DNA from 3 places in the Bradyrhizobium sp. NDS-1 genome. Region 2 is predicted to be linked to each of the others. Evidence: predicted binding sites of a transcription regulator. Region 2 holds the regulator's gene; each other region holds the start of a gene.

Region 1 (6,342 bases), 150 kb from region 2:
GATCAGCAGCGTCTCGCCCAACATCTTCAGCCATTTGCGCCAGCCCCACAGCCACTCACCGACGTCGGTCCAGACGCGCTGACCGGTGTCGAGCGTGAGGATACGGTCGAAATAGCTGATGAAATTGCCGAAATAAGTGAAGAGCGTGCGCAGATTCACTTCGGCGCCGATCGCTGCCAGCAGCAGCGCCGCGGCGAAGACCACGATCCCCAGCAGCAGGCGGAGCCGCTTGCGCCCAACCGCCCGGCGATAGGCGGCATTGAGCATGGCGAGCTGCTGGTCGGGAAGGAGCGAAACCGCTGTTGTCATCGGCCTGAGATCAAGTCCGGTCAAAGAAAGAGCCGGGTCGATGGACCCGGCTCGAGGTGCCTCGTCCCGAAACTCAGGACGCCTTCTTCTTACGTAGCGCGTCGACGAACTTGATCAGCTCGATCGTGCCATCCCAGTCCTTGGTGGTGGCGGGATGAAAGCCCTTCTTCTGCCCGTCGGAGAGACGATCGAAGGCGGCCTTGTCCTTGGTCGGCGCGTCGAAGAACGCCTTCGCGATGGCCGCCTTGGCCTCTGCCGGCAGGTCGGAATTATAGGCATAGGGCCCGTTGATGATCGGCGCCGATTTGTGGATGATGCGGAAATCGTCCTTCTTCATCGCCGAGCCGTCGGCGTTCTTCAGCATGCCCTTGGTCAGCATCTGCGCCAGCGTGGAATCGTTGTCGCTGGTCCACTGGTTGGCGGCAACCTCGACCGTGCCTTGCGCCAGCGCCAGCATCGCGTTCTCATGGCTGCCGGTGAAGACGACCTTGCTGAAATAGGTATCGGCGTCGTGGATGCCCAACTTGTCGAGTTCGAAACGCGGCACATTGTTGCCCGAAGTCGAGTTCGGATCGACGAGACCGAGGTTCTTGCCCTTGAGGTCATCGATCTTCTTGTAGGGGCTGTTTGCCTTGACGAAGAACACTGAATAATAGCCGGTCGAGTCATCGGCATTGATATCGTTGGCGAAGGCTTCGCTCTTGACGCCCGTCAGGCGCGCGCGCGCGAACGCCGCCGAGCCGTAGCTGGCGACGTGGATATTGCCGGCTCGCTGGCCCTCAATCACCGCGGCGTAGTCGTTGGCGATGCGCAGCTTGACCGCCACACCGAGTTCCTTCGACAGGTAGGTCATGAACGGGGCCCAGCGCTCGGTGACACCGGACGCGTTCTCGGCCGGGACGACCGCGAAAGTCAGTTCGGGATATTTGGCTTTCCAATCGTTTGCCGAGGCGGAGGCCGTGAAAGCGAGCGCGGCGGCGCCGGCAAGGACTAATCTGCGAGTGATCATGCTACCCTCTTCATCAGTTTGGGTCGGTTGACGCAAAGACTTGCAAAAGAAACAGGCGCCGCTCAGGCGGCCGCGGCCGTTCCGAGCGCCGGGACCCCGTCGGGCGCCGGGACAGGCACGGTGCCCATGACGTCGGCGGCTTCGAGATCGTAGAGCTCGCGTGCCACGTGGTCGGTCAGCGCGGACGGCGCCCCGTCGAACACGACGCGCCCCTGCGCCATACCGATCAGGCGGTCGCAATAGCTGCGCGCCAGATCGAGCGAATGCAGATTGCAGAGCACGGTGATGCCGAAATGCTTGTTGATGCGCAGCAGCGCGTCCATCACGATCTTGGTGTTGCGCGGATCGAGCGATGCGATCGGCTCGTCGGCGAGGATGATGTCGGGCTGCTGCACGAGGGCGCGCGCGATCGCCACGCGCTGCTGCTGGCCGCCGGAGAGCTGGTCGGCGCGCTGGGCGGCAAGCGACGCAATGTCGAACTGTTCGAGTGCGGACATCGCCAACGCCTTGTCCTGCTCCGGCCAGATTTGCGAGAGCGAGCGCCAGGCCGGCATCGTGGCAAGGCGTCCCATCAGGACGTTGGTGAGGACATCGAGCCGGCCGACCAGGTTGAACTGCTGGAAGATCATCGCCGAGCGTGCCCGCCACTGCCGCAGCTCCTTGCCGCGCAGCGCGGTGACGTCGATCCCGTCGAACAGGATGCGCCCGTCGTTCGGCGTCACCAGGCGGTTGATGCTCCGCAGCAGCGTCGACTTGCCGGCGCCGGACCGTCCGATCACACCGACGAACCCGCCGGGCGAAACTTGAAACGAGGCGTCGTCGACCGCGGCTTTTGCGCCGAAGCGACACGTCAGACCATCCACCACCAGCATGCAGCGCTCCAGATTAGCTGGGGCCAACCGCTAACGCCGGCACTTAACACTTGTGTGACACGGGCGTTGCAATGCGGCGATCCTGCACAACTCATCCCCTGTCATCGCGGCGTCATGACATCGTCATCAAGCCGCTCGAAGAGGAACGCTCACCCTCCTGACTCCGGATGCAACATGGTCGCCAAAGCTCTTTCGGTCCAGCCGACCATCGATCCCTCGGCCAAGCTGCATGAGACCAGGCTCGGCGCCTATACCGAGGTCGGCGCGCGCACGATCCTGCATGACGTGGCGATGGGCGATTACTCCTATGTCGTCAACGATGCCCAGATCACCTACGCCACCATCGGAAAGTTCTGCTCGATCGCGGCGATGACGCGGATCAATCCCGGCAATCATCCGATGCTCCGCGCGACGCAGGCGCATTTCACCTACCGCTCCAGCGCCTATTTCGAAGGCGAGAGCGACGATGCCGAATTCTTCGACTGGCGGCGCCGGCACCACGTCCATATCGGCCACGACGTCTGGATCGGCCATGGCGCGATCGTGCTTCCCGGCCGCAACATCGGCACCGGCGTGGTGATCGCGGCCGGCGCCATCGTCACCAAGGACGTGCCGGCCTATACCATCGTCGCCGGCAATCCGGCCCGCATCATGCGGCGGCGGTTCTCCGAGGAGATCGCCGGACGGCTCGCCCGGCTGGCCTGGTGGGATTGGAATCACGACAAATTGCGTGAAGCCCTGCCCGATTTCCGCAAGCTCGGGATTGAAGATTTCCTTGCGACATACGAAGCACGGGCGAGATCTCTCACCAATTCTCCTGCCAGTTCCCTTGCTAGTTCCCTTGCCAGCAAACGAAGCGCGGTCGCGTGACAGACATCATCCTTGAGGGCGGCCGGGCCCTGATCGGCGCCGAGCTCGTCGAAACGTCATTGGCGGTGTCCGGACAGGACATCGCCGCGATCGATGCCTCTCGCGGCCGGGCGCGGCTTGCGATCGATGCCCGCAATCTGCTGGTGCTGCCCGGCATCGTCGATCTGCATGGCGATGCCTTCGAGCGGCAGATGATGCCGCGCGCCGGCGTCGATTTCCCCATCGACGTCGCGCTCGCCGACAGCGATCGCCAGGCGATCAGCAACGGCATCACGACGGTCTTTCATGCCACGACCTGTTCGTGGGAACCCGGCCTGCGCAGCGCCGACAACGCGCGCGCCCTGATGGAGGCAATCGAGCGGCAGCGCCCGCAATTCGCCGCCGACACCCGCTTCCACCTGCGGCACGAGACCTACAATCTCGACACCGAGATTGAGATCAGCCAGTGGCTCTCCGAGCGCCGGGTCGACCTGTTCGCCTTCAACGACCACATGGACGGCACCGTCGCCGACATGGCCAAGCCGCGCAAGCGCAACCGCATGGTGGAGCGCACCGGGTTGTCAGCCGAGGATTTCGACCGCCTCGTCGAGAGCGTCGTCTCGCGCGCGGACGAGGTGCCAGCTTCCGTATCGCGTCTCGCCGCCGTGGCCCGCGCTGCCGAAGTGCGGATGCTCTCGCACGACGATGCGACACCGGCAATGCGCCAGGAGTTTCGCGCGCTCGGCGCTGAGATCGCGGAGTTTCCGGTCAACGAGGAGACGGCGCGGGCGGCGGCAAGCCACGGCGATGCCATCGTCTACGGCGCGCCGAACGTCGTGCGCGGCGGCAGCCACACCGGCTGGACCAGGGCCTCCGACATGATCGCCAAGGGCCTCTGCTCGGTGCTGGCGTCGGACTATTACTATCCCGCGCAGCTGCTCGCCGCGTTCCGGCTCGCCGCCGACGGCGTGCTGCCGCTGACCGAAGCCTGGAACCTAGTCTCCGCCGGCCCTGCGCGCGCGACCGGTCTTACCGATCGCGGCGTGCTCGCGGAAGGCCGCCGCGCCGACATTCTGCTGGTCGACGACAGCGTGAAGCTGAGACCGCGGCTGATCGCGGTGATATCAGGCGGAAAGCTGGTTCATCTCACCGATGCGACGCGGCTACTCACCGCTGTGGCGGCGGCGCCACGCGAAGCTGTCGTCGCGGCCTAAACCGGCTATGCTCGAGCAATGACAGGTTTTCCCCGCTACGCGATCTATTTTGCCGCAGGCGCCGATCACGCGCTCTCGCGCTTCGGCGCGGAGCTGCTCGGTTACGATGCCTACACCGGCAACGAGCTGCCATTTCCGCGCGAGGCGTTGGAGGTCGCGCCTGACTGGCGCGACGTCAGCGCCGATCCCCGCAAATACGGCTTTCACGCCACGCTGAAGGCGCCGATGGCGCTCGCGCCTGGCAAGACTGATGCCGAGCTGATGGCCGCCTGCGCGACATTCGCCGGCAAGCCGCGGCCGCTTCCTGTGATCCGGCCGGTCGTCGATGCCATCAGTGGCTTCATCGCCGTCATTCCAGCCGAGCCTGTCGAGGCACTTCAAGCGCTCGCCGCCGATTGCGTCCGCGAATTCGACTCGTTCCGCGCCGCTTTGTCTGCGGAAGACCGCGCGCGGCGCAGACCCGAGAAGCTCAGCGAACTGCAGCGCGACCATCTCGACCGCTGGGGCTACCCTTACGTGATGGAAGAATTCCGCTTCCACATGACGCTGACCGGGCGGCTCGATGCGGAGCGGCGCGGGCCGATTTTGGAGATGTTGCGAGCGCGATTTGCCGCGCTCCGTCTCGGCATGTTGGCAATCGATCGTCTCGCTCTGTTCGAGCAGGACGATGCGAGGGCACGCTTCCGCATCATCGGTGAATGGGCGTTGGCGCGGTAGGCATGACCCTCAGCTCGCAAGACTGAATGCGAGCGCCACCGCGCCGACCAGAACGAGGCTGATCGCCCAAACCGCATCCAGATTGAACCAGCTTCGCGAAACGAACTGCAATCCCAGATAGCGGTAGACCAGCCAGGCCAGACTTCCGCCGGCGCTGACCATGGCGATCACGTGCACGAAGGACACCAGCACCGCCATCCCGAGATTTGCCTTCATTAGCGCTTCTGCCGCCTCATGGCCGGGATCGAGTGCCAAGGCCTGGCAAAGCCCGAGATAAATCGGCACGAGCATCAGTGCGGCGCCGTGAGCGATGGCAACGGCAAATGACCAGAGTGCCAATTGCGTCGGCGGAATTCGTGCCAGCGCGCGGGGATGGCGCCGCGCGATCAACCGATAGACACCGAAAGCGATGACGAGAAGGCTCGCGCTGAGCTGGATCGAACGCTGCCACTCGGCCAGCACGAACAGGAATGCGAACGGCAGCACCACGAGAAGCGTCGCCAGAAGATGCCCGGCCGCCAGTGCCCACAACGCGCGGAAGAGCGCGCGTGGGCTCTTGTCCATCAGCCCGGCCGAAACCGCGAGCGGCCATCCCATCCCCGGATTGACCCCGTGGTAGAAACCGCTCGCAACAAGAGCGAACCAGAGCCAGCCAAGCGCCGGGCTCGCGTGCCCCCCGTCTAGACCGACGGGTAGCAAAACGAGTCTGTCGAACAATCGCCGCCCTCGAGCCTGATCTGGTGCGCGCGATATCCGTCGGGGAAGCTCACGAAGTAGTCCTTGTCGAGCTCGAGGCCGCCGTTGCGACCGACATTGGCCATCACCTCCACGCCCGGAACTCCGTCGGGATAGAACTGGTCGTCCCAGGTGGAATAGAGCGAATTGGTCCAGTATACGCGCCTGCCGTCGCGGCTGATCTCGACCATTTGCGGGCCGGCCGCAAAGGCCTTGCCATTCGGATGCGCCGTTCGGCGTGCAATGCCGCCGATGTGAACCGAGCCCGCAAGCTTCGGCTTGCGCGGATCAGTGACGTCGTACTGCCGCATTTCACCCGTGCCCCAGCACGAGACATAGAGGAACCGGTCATCCATCGACAGGTCGATGTCGGTCACCAGCGGCGGCACGGCACCAAAGCCCTGCAGCAGCGGCGGGAGCTTCTCCTTTGGCGCGGGCTCGGGCGGGATCGTGGCCGTCTTCTCTGCGTGGAATTTCCCGCCTTCGCGCCACCACGTCCAGATCGATGCTTCGAGATTGGTGGTGTCGACCACAACGCCAACGAAGCCGTATTCGCGAACCGGATCGTGCGCCGGCCGCACCTCCAGCGCCATCTGATGGTTGGCGCCGAGATCGATGGTCTGAACGTTGCGACGTG
Region 2 (6,342 bases):
GATCCTGCTCGGCCTGTTGCTGTTCGTGTTGACGTTCTTCGTGCTGGCCGCAGCGCGGCTGATGCTGATGCGGCTGGACAAGAAAGCGGGGAACTGACGTCATGGCCCTCAATCCGATCTATTCGCGCCGCCGCCGCAAGGACATCGTCATCCGCGGGCTCTGCATCGCCGCGGCCGCCTTCGGCGTCACCTGGCTCGCGCTGATCCTGATCACGCTGCTCTACAACGGCCTGGCTGGCCTGAACCTCCAGGTCTTCACCGCCGACACGCCGCCGCCCGGCTCGACCGAAGGCGGCCTGCGCAACGCCATCGTCGGCTCGATCATCATGACCGTGCTCGGCGTCGGCATCGGCGCGCCGCTCGGCCTGTTCGCCGGCACCTATCTTGCCGAGTACGGCCGCAACGACAGGCTGACTTCGGTGATCCGCTTCATCAACGACATCCTCTTGTCGGCGCCCTCGATCATCATCGGCCTGTTCATCTATGGCGCGGTGGTGGTGCCGATGCGCGGCTTCTCGGCGCTCGCGGGAGCGCTGGCACTCGCGGTCATCGTCATCCCGGTCGTGGTGCGCACCACGGAGGACATGCTGCTGCTGGTGCCGAATCCGTTGCGCGAAGCCGCCAGCGCATTGGGTCTCCCGCGTTCGCTGGTGATCAAGCGCATCGCCTATCGCGCGGCACGCGCGGGCCTCATCACAGGCGTGCTGCTCGCCACCGCCCGCGTCGCCGGCGAGACCGCGCCGCTGCTGTTCACCGCGCTGTCGAACCAGTTCTTCAGCCTCGGCCTGGACAAGACGATGGCCAACCTGCCGGTCACCATCAACAATTTCGTCCAGAGCCCCTACGCCTATTGGAAGCAGCTCGCCTGGAGCGGCGCGCTGCTGATCACCCTGACCGTGCTTGCCCTGAACATTGGCGCGCGCATCATCGGCGCCGAGAGGACTGCAAAATGAGTGAAATGTCTGTTTCCGTGAGCGCGCCGACCGTTCATCCCGGCTCGCAGCCGCTGCCCGAGGCACCCGCCAAGGTCACCGCGCGCAACCTCAACTTCTACTACGGCGAGCACCATGCGCTGAAGAACATCAATCTGGCGCTCGGCACCAACCGCGTCACGGCCTTCATCGGCCCGTCCGGTTGCGGCAAGTCGACCCTGCTGCGCATCTTCAACCGGATGTATGATCTCTATCCGGGCCAGCGCGCTACCGGCCAGCTGATGCTCGACCAGACCAACATCCTCGACCCCAGGCTCGACCTCAATCTTCTGCGCGCCCGGGTCGGCATGGTGTTCCAGAAGCCGACGCCGTTCCCGATGACGATCTACGAGAACATCGCGTTCGGCATCCGTCTCTACGAGAAGATCTCGAAGTCCGAGATGGACGGCCGCGTCGAGAAGGCGCTGCGCGGCGGCGCGCTGTGGAACGAGGTCAAGGACAAGCTCAACGCCTCCGGCCTGTCGCTCTCCGGCGGCCAGCAGCAGCGCCTGTGCATTGCCCGCACCGTCGCGGTGCGGCCCGAAGTGATCCTGTTCGACGAGCCCTGCTCGGCGCTCGACCCGATCTCGACCGCCAAGGTCGAGGAACTGATCCAGGAACTGTCCGAGAACTACACGATCGCAATCGTCACCCACAACATGCAGCAGGCGGCGCGCGTCTCCGACAAGACCGCCTTCATGTATCTCGGCGAGCTGATCGAGTTCGACGACACCAGCAAGATCTTCACGTCGCCGACCGACCGGCGCACGCAGGATTACATCACCGGCCGGTTCGGCTGAGGAGACGGGACATGGGTACTGAACATACCGCAAAGGCTTTCGACACCGACCTCCAGGAGCTCACCCGACTGGTCGCCGAGATGGGCGGCATCGCCGAGCGCATGATCGTCGAATCCGTCGACGCGCTGATCCGCCGCGACGTCGCGCTCGGCCAGCGCGTCGTCACCATCGACACCGAACTCGACGCGCTGCAGAAGAAGATCGAGGAGCGCGCCGTGCTCACCATCGCCCGCCGTCAGCCGATGGCGGTCGATCTGCGCGAGATCGTCGGCGCCATGCGCGTTGCGACCGACCTCGAGCGCATCGGCGACCTCGCCAAGAACATGGGCAAGCGCGTCGCCGCGCTGGAGACGGATTTCCATCCGCTGAAACTGTTCCGTGGCCTGGAGCACATGACCGACCTCGTGCAGCAGCAGGTCAAGTCGGTGCTGGACGCCTACGCCGCGCACGATCTGCCGGCGGCGATGGCGGTGTGGAAGGGCGACGAGGAAGTCGACGCGATCTGCACCTCGCTGTTCCGCGAGCTCCTCACCTACATGATGGAGGATCCGCGCAACATCTCGTTCTGCATCCATCTGATGTTCTGCGCCAAGAACATCGAGCGGATCGGCGACCACGCCACCAACATCGCCGAGACCGTGTTCTACATGATCGAGGGCCAGGCGATCACCGACAAGCGGCCGAAGGGGGACATGACCAACTTCGCCACGACGATCCCGAATAGCTGAAGACCTCAAGGAGCGACGACACCATGGGCGCACGCATTATGGTGGTTGAGGACGAGGAAGCTCTCACCGAGCTTCTTCGCTACAACCTCGAAGGCGACGGCTATGACGTCGAGACGGTCATGCGCGGCGACGACGCCGACACCCGCCTCAAGGAGCACATTCCCGACCTGATCGTGCTCGACTGGATGCTGCCCGGCCTGTCAGGCATCGAGCTGTGCCGCCGCCTGCGCACCCGTCCCGAGACCAAGCAACTGCCGATCATCATGCTCACCGCGCGCGGCGAGGAGAGCGAGCGCGTACGTGGCCTTGCGACCGGCGCCGACGACTACATCGTGAAGCCGTTCTCCGTGCCGGAGCTCCTGGCGCGCGTGAAGGGCCTCCTGCGGCGCGCCAGTCCCGAGCGGCTAGCCACCGTGCTCGCCTATGGCGACATCGAGCTCGACCGCGACAAGCGCCGCGTGGCGCGCTCGGGCCGGCCGATCGATCTCGGACCGACCGAATACCGGCTGCTGGAGTTCTTCCTGGAGCATCCCGGCCGCGTGTTCTCGCGCGAGCAGCTGCTCGACAGCGTCTGGGGCCGCGACATCTACATCGACGAGCGCACCGTCGACGTCCATATCGGCCGCCTGCGCAAGCTGCTCAATCTCGGCCGCGAGCAGGACCCGATCCGCACCGTCCGCGGCGCGGGCTATGCGCTCGATGATCGCTTCGCGAAGGCGGAGCAGACGTAAGGGGTTCTGGGAAATTCTGGCGACACACTCAGTGTCGTCCCGGACAAGCGAAGCGCTGATCCGGGACCCATAACCACAGGGCGTGGTTTGGCGAAGACTCGGAGTGACCGTCTAGCGCAACATCTGCGCCCTGTGGTTATGGCTCCCCGCGTTCGCGGGGACGACACCGAGTTGGTTGAGGCGCCGTCGCGCTACGGCAGCCGTCGTTGCAGTCAGCAAATCAGCTAACTTACCGCGTGCTCGGCTTGGCCGGTGCACGACGGCGGTCCGCTGCGGGCTGATACGCCACGCGCGAGTGCTGGGCGCAATAGGGCAGGCCGGAGAGCGCCTTGCCGCCGCAGAAGAAGAAATCCGGGCTCGAGGGATCGCCGACCGGCCAGTGGCAGGTCGCCTCGTTCAGCTCCAGCAGCGACAGCCGCTGGCTCATCGGCACCACGTTGTCGTAGGTGACCGGTTCGGCCTCCACTTCGACCTCGAAGGCCTGCGCCAGCGCGGTGTTGCCGCGCGCAATGGGGCGGGTCACCCGCATCATGTGCTGCGCGGGACGCGCCTTGCGCGGCCGGGGTGCTGCCGATGAAGGGCTTTTGGCACGGCCGGACAGACCGAGCCTGTGCACTTTGCCGATCACGGCATTGCGGGTCACATTGCCGAGCTCTGCTGCGATCTGGCTGGCCGAAAGTCCGGCCTCCCAGAACTTTTTCAGCTGCTCGACGCGATCATCGGACCAGGTCAAAACCGTCATTGCACCCTTTCCCTCGCTGCCGGCCAACCATCCTGGGGCCTTGCAGCGAATGCCTAAGCCTTCAAAAACCCGTGTCGTCAGAATCCCTTAAGGCTCGCCGGGCGCGCCACTGACGCCCGAACGTTTACGCCGGTACATGAGGACTCTTGGGATCAGAACCGCTGCACGAGATGTCGTATCTGACAATCCAAACGCTACAATATGGCGTGACTCCCGCGCAAGAGTCCGCCGACTCGCTTCCACATGTTCCGTGGTGAAAACCCGCGAAATCGGCACCGCAAGACTACGGATTCAGCGTTTCCCGAGGCTTTCCCAGCGGCATTGACACCCGTCTTGCCAGGCATAAGATAGTCGCGCGTGCCGCCCTTAAAAGGCGGCACGTTTCGTTTTCCGGGCCGGTCGATGGTGCGTTGCCCAATGCGCGCGTCACACCGTCCGCAACATTCAAGTGGCCGTCATGACTAACAGCGCAGCGCCGCATTTGCTCCCCGTTTTCGCCAGGGCCGACCTCGGTTTCGAACGCGGCGAAGGCTGCTGGCTGATCGCGACCAATGGCGAGCGCTATCTCGATTTCACCTCGGGCGTCGCCGTGAATGCGCTCGGCCATTGCCACCCGCATCTAACCAAGGCGCTGCAGGAGCAGGCGACGAAGCTGTGGCACATGTCGAACCTGTTCCAGAGCCCGGACGGCGAGAAGCTCGCCGTGCGCCTGTGCAACGAGAGCTTCGCGGACTTCGTGTTCTTCTGCAATTCCGGCGCCGAAGCGCTGGAGGGCGTGATCAAGCTGGTCCGCCATCATCACTTCTCCAAGGGCCATCCCGAGCGCTACCGCATCATCACCTTCGAAGGCGCCTTCCATGGCCGCACCCTGGCGACCCTCGCAGCGACCGGCTCTGCGAAATATCTCGAAGGTTTCGGCCCGCCGATGGATGGTTTCGACCAGGTCCCGCATGGTGACCTCGACGCCGTCAAGAAGGCGATCGGGCCCGACACCGCCGGCATCCTGATCGAGCCGATCCAGGGCGAGGGCGGCGTGCGCGCCGCGACGCCGGCCTTCCTCAAGGCGCTGCGCCAGCTCTGCGACGACAAGGGCCTGCTGCTCGCCTTCGACGAGGTGCAGACCGGCATGGGCCGCACGGGAGATCTCTTCGCCTATCGCCGCACCGGCGTCACACCCGACGTGATGTCGCTGGCCAAGGCGCTCGGCGGCGGCTTCCCGATCGGCGCGGTGCTGGCGACGGCGGAAGCGGCTTCCGGCATGGGACCCGGTTCGCACGGCTCGACCTTCGGCGGCAATCCGCTGGCGATCTCGGCGGCCAACGCCGTGCTCGACGTCATGCTCGAGCCCGGCTTCTTCGACCACGTGCAGAAAATGTCGCTGCTGCTCAAGCAGAAGCTCGCCTCCGTGATCGACCGTCACCCCGATGTCGTCAGCGAAGTGCGCGGCGAGGGCCTCCTGGTCGGCATCAAGGCCGTGGTGCCGTCGGGCGATCTCGTGGCTGCCTTGCGTGGTGAAAAGCTGCTCACGGTCGGCGCGGGCGACAATGTCGTGCGCTTCCTGCCGCCTCTGATCGTCACTGAAGCCGAGATCGAGGACAGCGTCGTCAGGCTCGAGCGCGCCTGCGCTGCGATCTCGTCCAGCCAGACCAAGCGGGCGGCAAGCTGATGAGCAAGTCGCCGAAACATTTCCTCGACATCAACGAGCTCCCGCTGTCGGAGCTCAAGCGCATGCTCGCCGCATCCTCCGCCATGAAGGCGAAGCAGAAGGCGCAGCAGCCGGTCAAGCCGCTCGAAGGCAAGACGCTGGCGATGATCTTCGAGCGTCCCTCGACGCGGACGCGGGTGTCGTTCGACGTCGCCATGCGCCAGCTCGGCGGCGAGCCCATCATGCTCACCGGCGCCGAGATGCAGCTCGGGCGCGGCGAGACCATCGCCGACACCGCGCGCGTGCTGTCGCGCTACGTCGACGCCATCATGATCCGCATCCTCAATCACGAGGCGCTGCTGGAGCTTGCGGCCAACGCCACCGTGCCCGTCATCAACGGCCTGACGCGGCGCTCGCATCCCTGCCAGGTGATGGCCGACCTCATGACCTATGAGGAGCATCGCGGCCCGATCGAGGGCAAGACGGTCGCCTGGACCGGCGACGACAACAACGTGCTGGCCTCCTGGGCCCACGCCGCCGAGCGCTTCAAGTTCCAGCTCAACGTCGCAACGCCGCCCGAGCTCGCGCCGAAAAAGGCGATGCGCGACTTCATCAAGACGACCGGCGCGCCGATCGTGCTCGGCACCGATCCGGAAGCCGCCGTGCGCGGCGCCGATTGCGTCGTCACCGACACCTGGGTGTCGATGGGCGACAAGGAGGGCGAG
Region 3 (6,342 bases), 160 kb from region 2:
CGCGATGTTGACGCGCTGCTGCTCGCCGCCGGAGAAGGTCGCGGGCGGAAGCTGCCACAGGCGCTCCGGAATATTGAGACGGTGCAACAACTCGCTGGCGCGGGCTTGCGCATCGGCGCGGGCCATGCCGTTCACGATCAACGGCTCGGCGACCACGTCGATGGTCGCAACGCGCGGCACTGCCCGCAGGAACTGGCTGACATAGCCGATGGTGGAACGGCGAATGTTGAGCACCTGCCGCGGCTCCGCGCTGGCGAGATCGATCAGCGCACCGCGATGGCGGATGCCAATGCGCCCCGAATCACAGCGGTAATTGCCGAAGATCATCTTCAGGATCGACGATTTTCCGGCGCCCGATGGCCCCGAGAGCACCACGCACTCGCCGGGATTGACCTGGAAGGTCACGCCGCTGACGACCGGCAGCTCGATGCCGCCCTGCAGGTGCATCGTGAAGGTCTTGTTGGCGTCAGCGATTTCGATCATTGCGGTCATCTGTGAGCTCATGGCGGCAGAATCGAGGAGACGAGGAGTTGCGTATAGGGCTCGCGGGGATCGTCGAGCACCTGGTCGGTCAGACCGGTCTCGATGACCCGGCCGCCCTTCATCACCATCACGCGGTGCGACAACAGGCGCGCGACCGCGAGATCGTGGGTGACGATGATGACGGCCAGATGCAGCTCGGCGACGAGGCTGCGCACGAGGTCGAGCAGGCGGGCCTGCACTGAGACGTCAAGCCCGCCGGTCGGCTCGTCCATGAACACCAGCCGCGGCTCGGTGACGAGGTTGCGGGCGATCTGGAGGCGCTGGCGCATGCCGCCGGAATAAGTCCGCGGCGCATCGTCGATGCGGGCGATGTCGATCTCGACACGCGTGAGCCAGTCGGATGCGGTGTCGCGGATGCGACCATAGTGATTCCAGCCCACCGCCATCAGCCGCTCGCCGACATTGGCTCCGGCCGACACCGCCATGCGCAGGCCCTGCGCGGGATCCTGATGCACGAATCCCCAATCGGTGCGGAACAGAAAGCGCCGCTCGGCCTCGCCGAGCGTGGCGAGATCGCGAGCGACCCCGTCCCGCATCCGATAGGACACATGCCCGCCGCTGGCCGCGAGCTGGCCCGACAGCAGCTGCAGCAGCGTCGACTTGCCCGAACCGGACTCGCCGACGATTGCCAGCACCTCGCCGGGATAGAGCGCGAACGACACGTCGCGGCACGCGGCGATGCGGCCGAAGGACTTGCTGAGAGATGTCGCGACCAGCAGCGGCTGGTCGCTTTCAAGGGCATCGAGATCAGCCATGTGCGCCCGCCTTCTCCTTGTACGGCGCAGCGCTGAGGCTGCCGTGATGGCCAGCGGCCTGACGGCCCTCGCAATAATCGGTGTCCGAGCAGACGAACATGCGGCTGCCCTTGTCGTCGGTGACGATCTCGTCGAGATAGGAATTCTCCGCGCCGCACAGCGCGCAGGGCGCGTTGAAGCGGTAAGGCTCGAACGGGTGATCCTCGAAATCGAGTGACACCACCTTCGTGTAGGGCGGGATCGCGTAGATGCGCTTCTCGCGGCCGGCGCCAAAGAGTTGCAGCGCCGGGCAATTATCCATCTTGGGATTGTCGAATTTCGGCGTCGGCGACGGGTCCATGACGTAGCGCGCGTTCACCTTTACCGGATAGGCATAGGCGGTGGCGATGTGGCCGAAGCGGGCGATGTCCTCATAGAGCTTCACATGCATCAGGCCGTATTCGGCGAGCGCGTGCATGCGCCGCGTCTCGGTCTCGCGCGGCTCGAGGAAGCGCAGCGGCTCCGGGATCGGCACCTGATAGACCAGCACCTGATTCTCATGCAGCGCCGTCTCCGGGATGCGGTGGCGCGTCTGGATCACGGTCGCCTCCTCCGTCGCCGTCGTGGTGGCGACGCCCGCGGTCTTGGCAAAGAACTTGCGGATCGAGATCGCGTTGGTGGTGTCGTCGGACCCCTGGTCGATCACCTTCAGCACGTCCTGTGGACCGAGGATCGCGGCGGTGACCTGGACGCCGCCCGTGCCCCAGCCATAGGGCATCGGCATTTCGCGGCTGGCGAACGGCACCTGATAGCCGGGAATGGCGATCGCCTTCAGGATAGCGCGGCGGATCATCCGCTTGGTCTGCTCGTCGAGATAGGCAAAGTTGTAGGCGGGCGCGTTCATTCCGCGGCTTCCTTCATGGCATCGGGCGCCTGGGCATCCGCGAACTCCTGACGCAGCTTGCGCAAGAGGCCGAGCTCGGACTGGAAATCGACGTAGTGCGGCAGCTTCAGATGCTCGACGAAGCCGGTCGCCTGGACGTTGTCCGAATGCGACATCACGAATTCCTCGTCCTGCGCCGGCGCACGCACCTCCTCGCCTAGCTCGCGGGCGCGAAGTGCGCGATCGACCAGCGCCATCGACATGGTCTTGCGCTCGCTCTGGCCGAAGGCGAGGCCATAACCGCGGGTGAAGCACGGCGCTTCCGTCGCAGAGCCCTTGAACTGATTGACCATCTGGCACTCGGTGAGTTCGATCGAGCCCAGCGGCACGGCGAATCCGGCGTCCTCCGCGACAAAGTCCACCTCGACCTCGCCGAAGCGGATCTCGCCTGCGAAGGGATGGTTGCGGCCATAGCCGCGCTGGGTGGAATAGCCCATCGCCAGCAAGAAGCCTTCGTCGCCGCGCGCGAGGTTTTGCAGGCGCAGGTCACGGTCCGCCGGAAAATTCAGCGGCTCGCGGGTGAGATCGCCGACGCTGGCGCCGTCTTCGGCCTGCGGCGAGGATTCGATCAGCCCGTCGCGGCCGAGAATGTCGGTCACGCGCGGCGTTGGCGCCGTCGACGCCTCAGCAGTCGCCGGCGCCTCCGGCACAAAACCTTGCGCGAGCGAGGGATCGAGCAGGCGGTGGGTATAGTCGAAGGTCGGCCCGAGGATCTGGCCGCCCGGAATGTCCTTGAAGGTCGAGGACACCCGCCGCTGCACCCGCATCGCGCCGGTGTCGACCGGCTCGCTCGCGCCGAACCGCGGCATCGTGGCGCGGAAGGCGCGGACCAGGAAGATCGCCTCGATCAGATCGCCGCGTGCCTGCTTGATCGCAAGCGAGGCGAGCTCACGGTCGTAGAGCGAGCCTTCGCTCATGACGCGGTCGACGGCCAGCCCAAGCTGCCCCGAGATCTGGTCGAGCGTGACCTCCGGAACGGCTTGGTCGCCGCGCCGCACATTGGCGAGCAGGCGGTGGGCGTTCTCAATGGCGCGTTCGCCGCCTTTGACTGCGACATACATGCTTTAGCTTCCCTTGCTCACGACGCGCGTGGTGCGGGGGATCGCCACCAATGCGTCATCGGCGACCAGCACGACATCGATGCCGCGCGGAAACAGCGCCTCGTTGACATGCAGGCGCTCGAACAGATCGAACGGCTTGATCGAGGCCTGGAGCGTCGCGGCGCCGTCGATCCCCGGACCTCGCAGCTCGAAGCTGCGTCCCGAGCCCAGATGATCGACCTGGATGATCAATGTGGTCGACCGATCCGGATATTCGCTGGTGCCGAGCGCGAAGCATTCGAGCGGCGGAAGCTCCGCGCCATCGCTGATCAGCGCGAAGCTTGCGATCGAGGAATCCTGCACCACCGGCGCGCCGGTGTGGAATTTCAGCCATTTCACCAAATCCGAGCTCTCCGCCATGCGCGCATCGAGCCAGAGCGGCGTATCATGGTCGAACAGCGTCAGCGCGATCGCGGCGGTGCCGCGCATCATCCTGTCGGGCGCCCCCGCTCCCGGCACGATGCGCCGGACCGAGCCGGGCCGCGCCATCGCGTCCATCACCGAGCGAAAAGTCGATTGCGCCGATAGCACCTTGTCGACGAAACCCGGCGGCAGTTCCGCAATCGTGGTCATGATCTCACCCCTCACCGCGCACCATGGTGTAGAAATCAACCTTCGTCGCGGCGGTCTCGGCCGCCGCCTGCTTGCGGCGAATCATAAGCTGCTCGCGCAACGGCGCGATAACGTCCCGTTCGACCGCTCTGCCGAAATCCCTGGACTGCACCAGCGCATCGCACAGGGCGATCAGCCGCGCCTTCTCACCGTCCCGCCCGAGCGTGTAGCCGAAGCCGACCTCGCCGCTTGCAAGCCGGACCGCCGCGCGCGAGACCGTGGCTTCGCCGAGATTGAAGGGCGCGCCGTCGCCGCCGGCCCGGCCACGCAGCATGACGACGCCGTTTTCGGGGGCGCGCAGATCCTGATGGGCCGGCAGAGCCGAGTTCAAGCCCAAGTCGCGGAGGCGGGCGGCGATCTCGCCCGCCTCCGCGTGCGCCAGCACGGCCATGGCGGCCTTGCGCTGGGCTTTCTGGTCGTTGTGCTGCGTCACCGATTCACCGAACTTGCCGATTCTAAGTTGTCTATGATAATAGACAACTTCATAAGTGAGCGCCATGACTGTTTCGTGACAAAACCGTGATTTCTGGGCTAGGCTGACCGGCGATATGAGCATGCAAGACACTGCGTCGTCGGGCGTTGCGCTGTGGCGCCTCGTTGCCGACGGCATCGAGCGCGGCATCGCCGACGGCCGCTTTGCGGCCGGCGACAAATTGCCGGGCGAGATGGAGATCGCCGAAACCTATCGCGTCAACCGCCACACCGTGCGGCGCGCGCTGGCGGCCCTTGCCGAGCGCGGCCTGGTGCGGGCCGAGCGCGGCAGCGGAACCTATGTCGAGGCGCAGAAGCTCGCCTATCCCTTGCGTTCGCGTACCCGCTTTTCCGAGATCGTCGGCGCCGAGGGGCGCGAACCGCATGGCCGGCTGATCGAGGCAACGGAGGACGTCGCGACGCGCGAGCTGGCGCGGGAGCTCGGATTGAAGACCGGCGCGCCCTTGGTGCGGATCGAGGCCATCCGCCTCGCCGATCGCACGCCGATCTGCGTCTCGACCACCTGGCTGTCGGCCGTGCTGTTTCCCGACGCGGGCGCCGTGTTCGCCGCGACGCGCTCGATGACGAAACTGCTCGAACATTTCGGCGTGCGCGACTATCGCCGCGGCGCGACCCGGATCACCGCCGGCATCGTGGACGCGACCGATGCGGCCCGGCTCGATCTCGCGCTGGGACGCCCGATCCTGGTGGTCGACGCGACCGACCACGATCTGGCCGGCAAGCCGCTGATGACCAAGCATTCGCGCTTCGCCGCGGAGCGGGTGGAGTTTCTGGTGGAGAACGGCTGACGTGACCGCTTCTTCCCCTCTCCCCTTGTGGGAGAGGGTGGCTCGCCGCGATTGCGGCGAGACGGGTGAGGGGTTCTCTCCGCGAGCGAATCTCTCGCGCCGAACTTGCGGAGACAGACCCCTCATCCGGCGCTTCGCGCCACCTTCTCCCACAAGGGGAGAAGGAAAAAACTCAGGCTATCGCGCGCCTTCCGATGATCGCAAAGCGCAGCTTGCCCGAGACGAAGTCGATCGCGGCGACGGCGACCAGGATCATCAGGATCAAGAACGACACTTTCTGCCATTCCAGCACGCGGATCTGCTCGGCGAGTTGGAGACCGATGCCGCCGGCACCGACGATCCCGATGATGGTGGCCGAGCGCGTGTTGGATTCGATGAAGTACAACACCTGGCCCGCGATCACGGGCAGCACCTGCGGTAACAGGCCGAAGCGGATCTCGTGCAGCGCGCTCCCGCCGGAGGCGCGAATGCCTTCGACCTGTTTCTGGTCGGCACCTTCGATCGCCTCCGAGAACAGTTTGCCAAAGGCGCCGAAATCCGCCACCGCAATGGCGAGCACGCCGGCGAACGGGCCCAGCCCGACGACGTTGATCCACACCAGCGCCCAGATCAGCGTGTCGACGCCGCGGATCGAATCCAGCACGCGGCGAACCGGAAAGCGAAGGAGCTTCGACGGCACCACGTTGCGCGCGGCAAGCAGGCTGACAGGAAGCGCGAACACCGCGGCCAGCGTCGTGCCGAGCAGCGCGATCGAGAGGGTCTCGCCGAGGGCCTTCAGATAGATCGGCAGCGAAGAGCCGGGATCAGGGGGGATCATCATCAATGTGATCCAGCCGAGCTGGCTGAGACCAGCGATGAATCGCGCCGGCGAAAAATCGAGATCGACGAGGCCGTAGACGAGGATCGCGAACGCCGCGACGATCATCCCGGGCATGGCGAGGCGCGCCGAGGCGGGCCGGTCGAAAACATCGGGGTGGCGCGCGCGAAGCTCTCGCATATCGAACTCGTGCGGCCTCGTCACGTGCGCACCTCCCCGCCGAACAGGCGGCCGCGCAGCCAGCCGGTGGTGATGTCGATGATGAAGACGGTGATGATGATGGTGAGCAGAATCGCGCTGACGTCCGAGTAAT

Evidence for each region. Region 2 encodes PhoB, which activates phosphate uptake and scavenging genes when phosphate is short. Its sites were predicted from a motif close to TGTCATNNANCTGTCAT; they were not measured.
Region 1: phnC (phosphonate ABC transporter ATP-binding protein) is a predicted target of PhoB. The motif match lies at 2,290-2,306, and genes of this name have one in related genera.
Region 3: phnF (phosphonate metabolism transcriptional regulator PhnF) is a predicted target of PhoB. The motif match lies at 4,430-4,446, and genes of this name have one in related genera.

Annotation. Positions count from the first base shown of each region.
Region 1 covers NZ_CP136628.1:7,213,423-7,219,764, forward strand. Annotated here, with positions in the region: gene phnE (phosphonate ABC transporter, permease protein PhnE) at 1-309, opposite strand, end outside; gene phnD (phosphonate ABC transporter substrate-binding protein) at 383-1,318, opposite strand; gene phnC (phosphonate ABC transporter ATP-binding protein) at 1,381-2,190, opposite strand; gene RX330_RS33705 (chloramphenicol acetyltransferase) at 2,365-3,060, shown strand; gene RX330_RS33710 (alpha-D-ribose 1-methylphosphonate 5-triphosphate diphosphatase) at 3,057-4,253, shown strand; gene RX330_RS33715 (DUF1045 domain-containing protein) at 4,272-4,970, shown strand; gene RX330_RS33720 (hypothetical protein) at 4,980-5,567, opposite strand; gene RX330_RS33725 (selenium-binding family protein) at 5,651-6,342, opposite strand, start outside.
Region 2 covers NZ_CP136628.1:7,361,808-7,368,149, reverse strand. Annotated here, with positions in the region: gene pstC (phosphate ABC transporter permease subunit PstC) at 1-97, shown strand, start outside; gene pstA (phosphate ABC transporter permease PstA) at 102-953, shown strand; gene pstB (phosphate ABC transporter ATP-binding protein PstB) at 950-1,771, shown strand; gene phoU (phosphate signaling complex protein PhoU) at 1,783-2,499, shown strand; gene phoB (phosphate regulon transcriptional regulator PhoB) at 2,523-3,230, shown strand; gene RX330_RS34455 (GcrA family cell cycle regulator) at 3,460-3,972, opposite strand; gene RX330_RS34450 (aspartate aminotransferase family protein) at 4,430-5,638, shown strand; gene argF (ornithine carbamoyltransferase) at 5,638-6,342, shown strand, end outside.
Region 3 covers NZ_CP136628.1:7,206,618-7,212,959, forward strand. Annotated here, with positions in the region: gene phnL (phosphonate C-P lyase system protein PhnL) at 1-492, opposite strand, end outside; gene phnK (phosphonate C-P lyase system protein PhnK) at 501-1,298, opposite strand; gene RX330_RS33660 (alpha-D-ribose 1-methylphosphonate 5-phosphate C-P-lyase PhnJ) at 1,291-2,181, opposite strand; gene RX330_RS33665 (carbon-phosphorus lyase complex subunit PhnI) at 2,178-3,281, opposite strand; gene phnH (phosphonate C-P lyase system protein PhnH) at 3,285-3,893, opposite strand; gene phnG (phosphonate C-P lyase system protein PhnG) at 3,898-4,323, opposite strand; gene phnF (phosphonate metabolism transcriptional regulator PhnF) at 4,481-5,212, shown strand; gene phnE (phosphonate ABC transporter, permease protein PhnE) at 5,385-6,209, opposite strand; gene phnE (phosphonate ABC transporter, permease protein PhnE) at 6,230-6,342, opposite strand, start outside.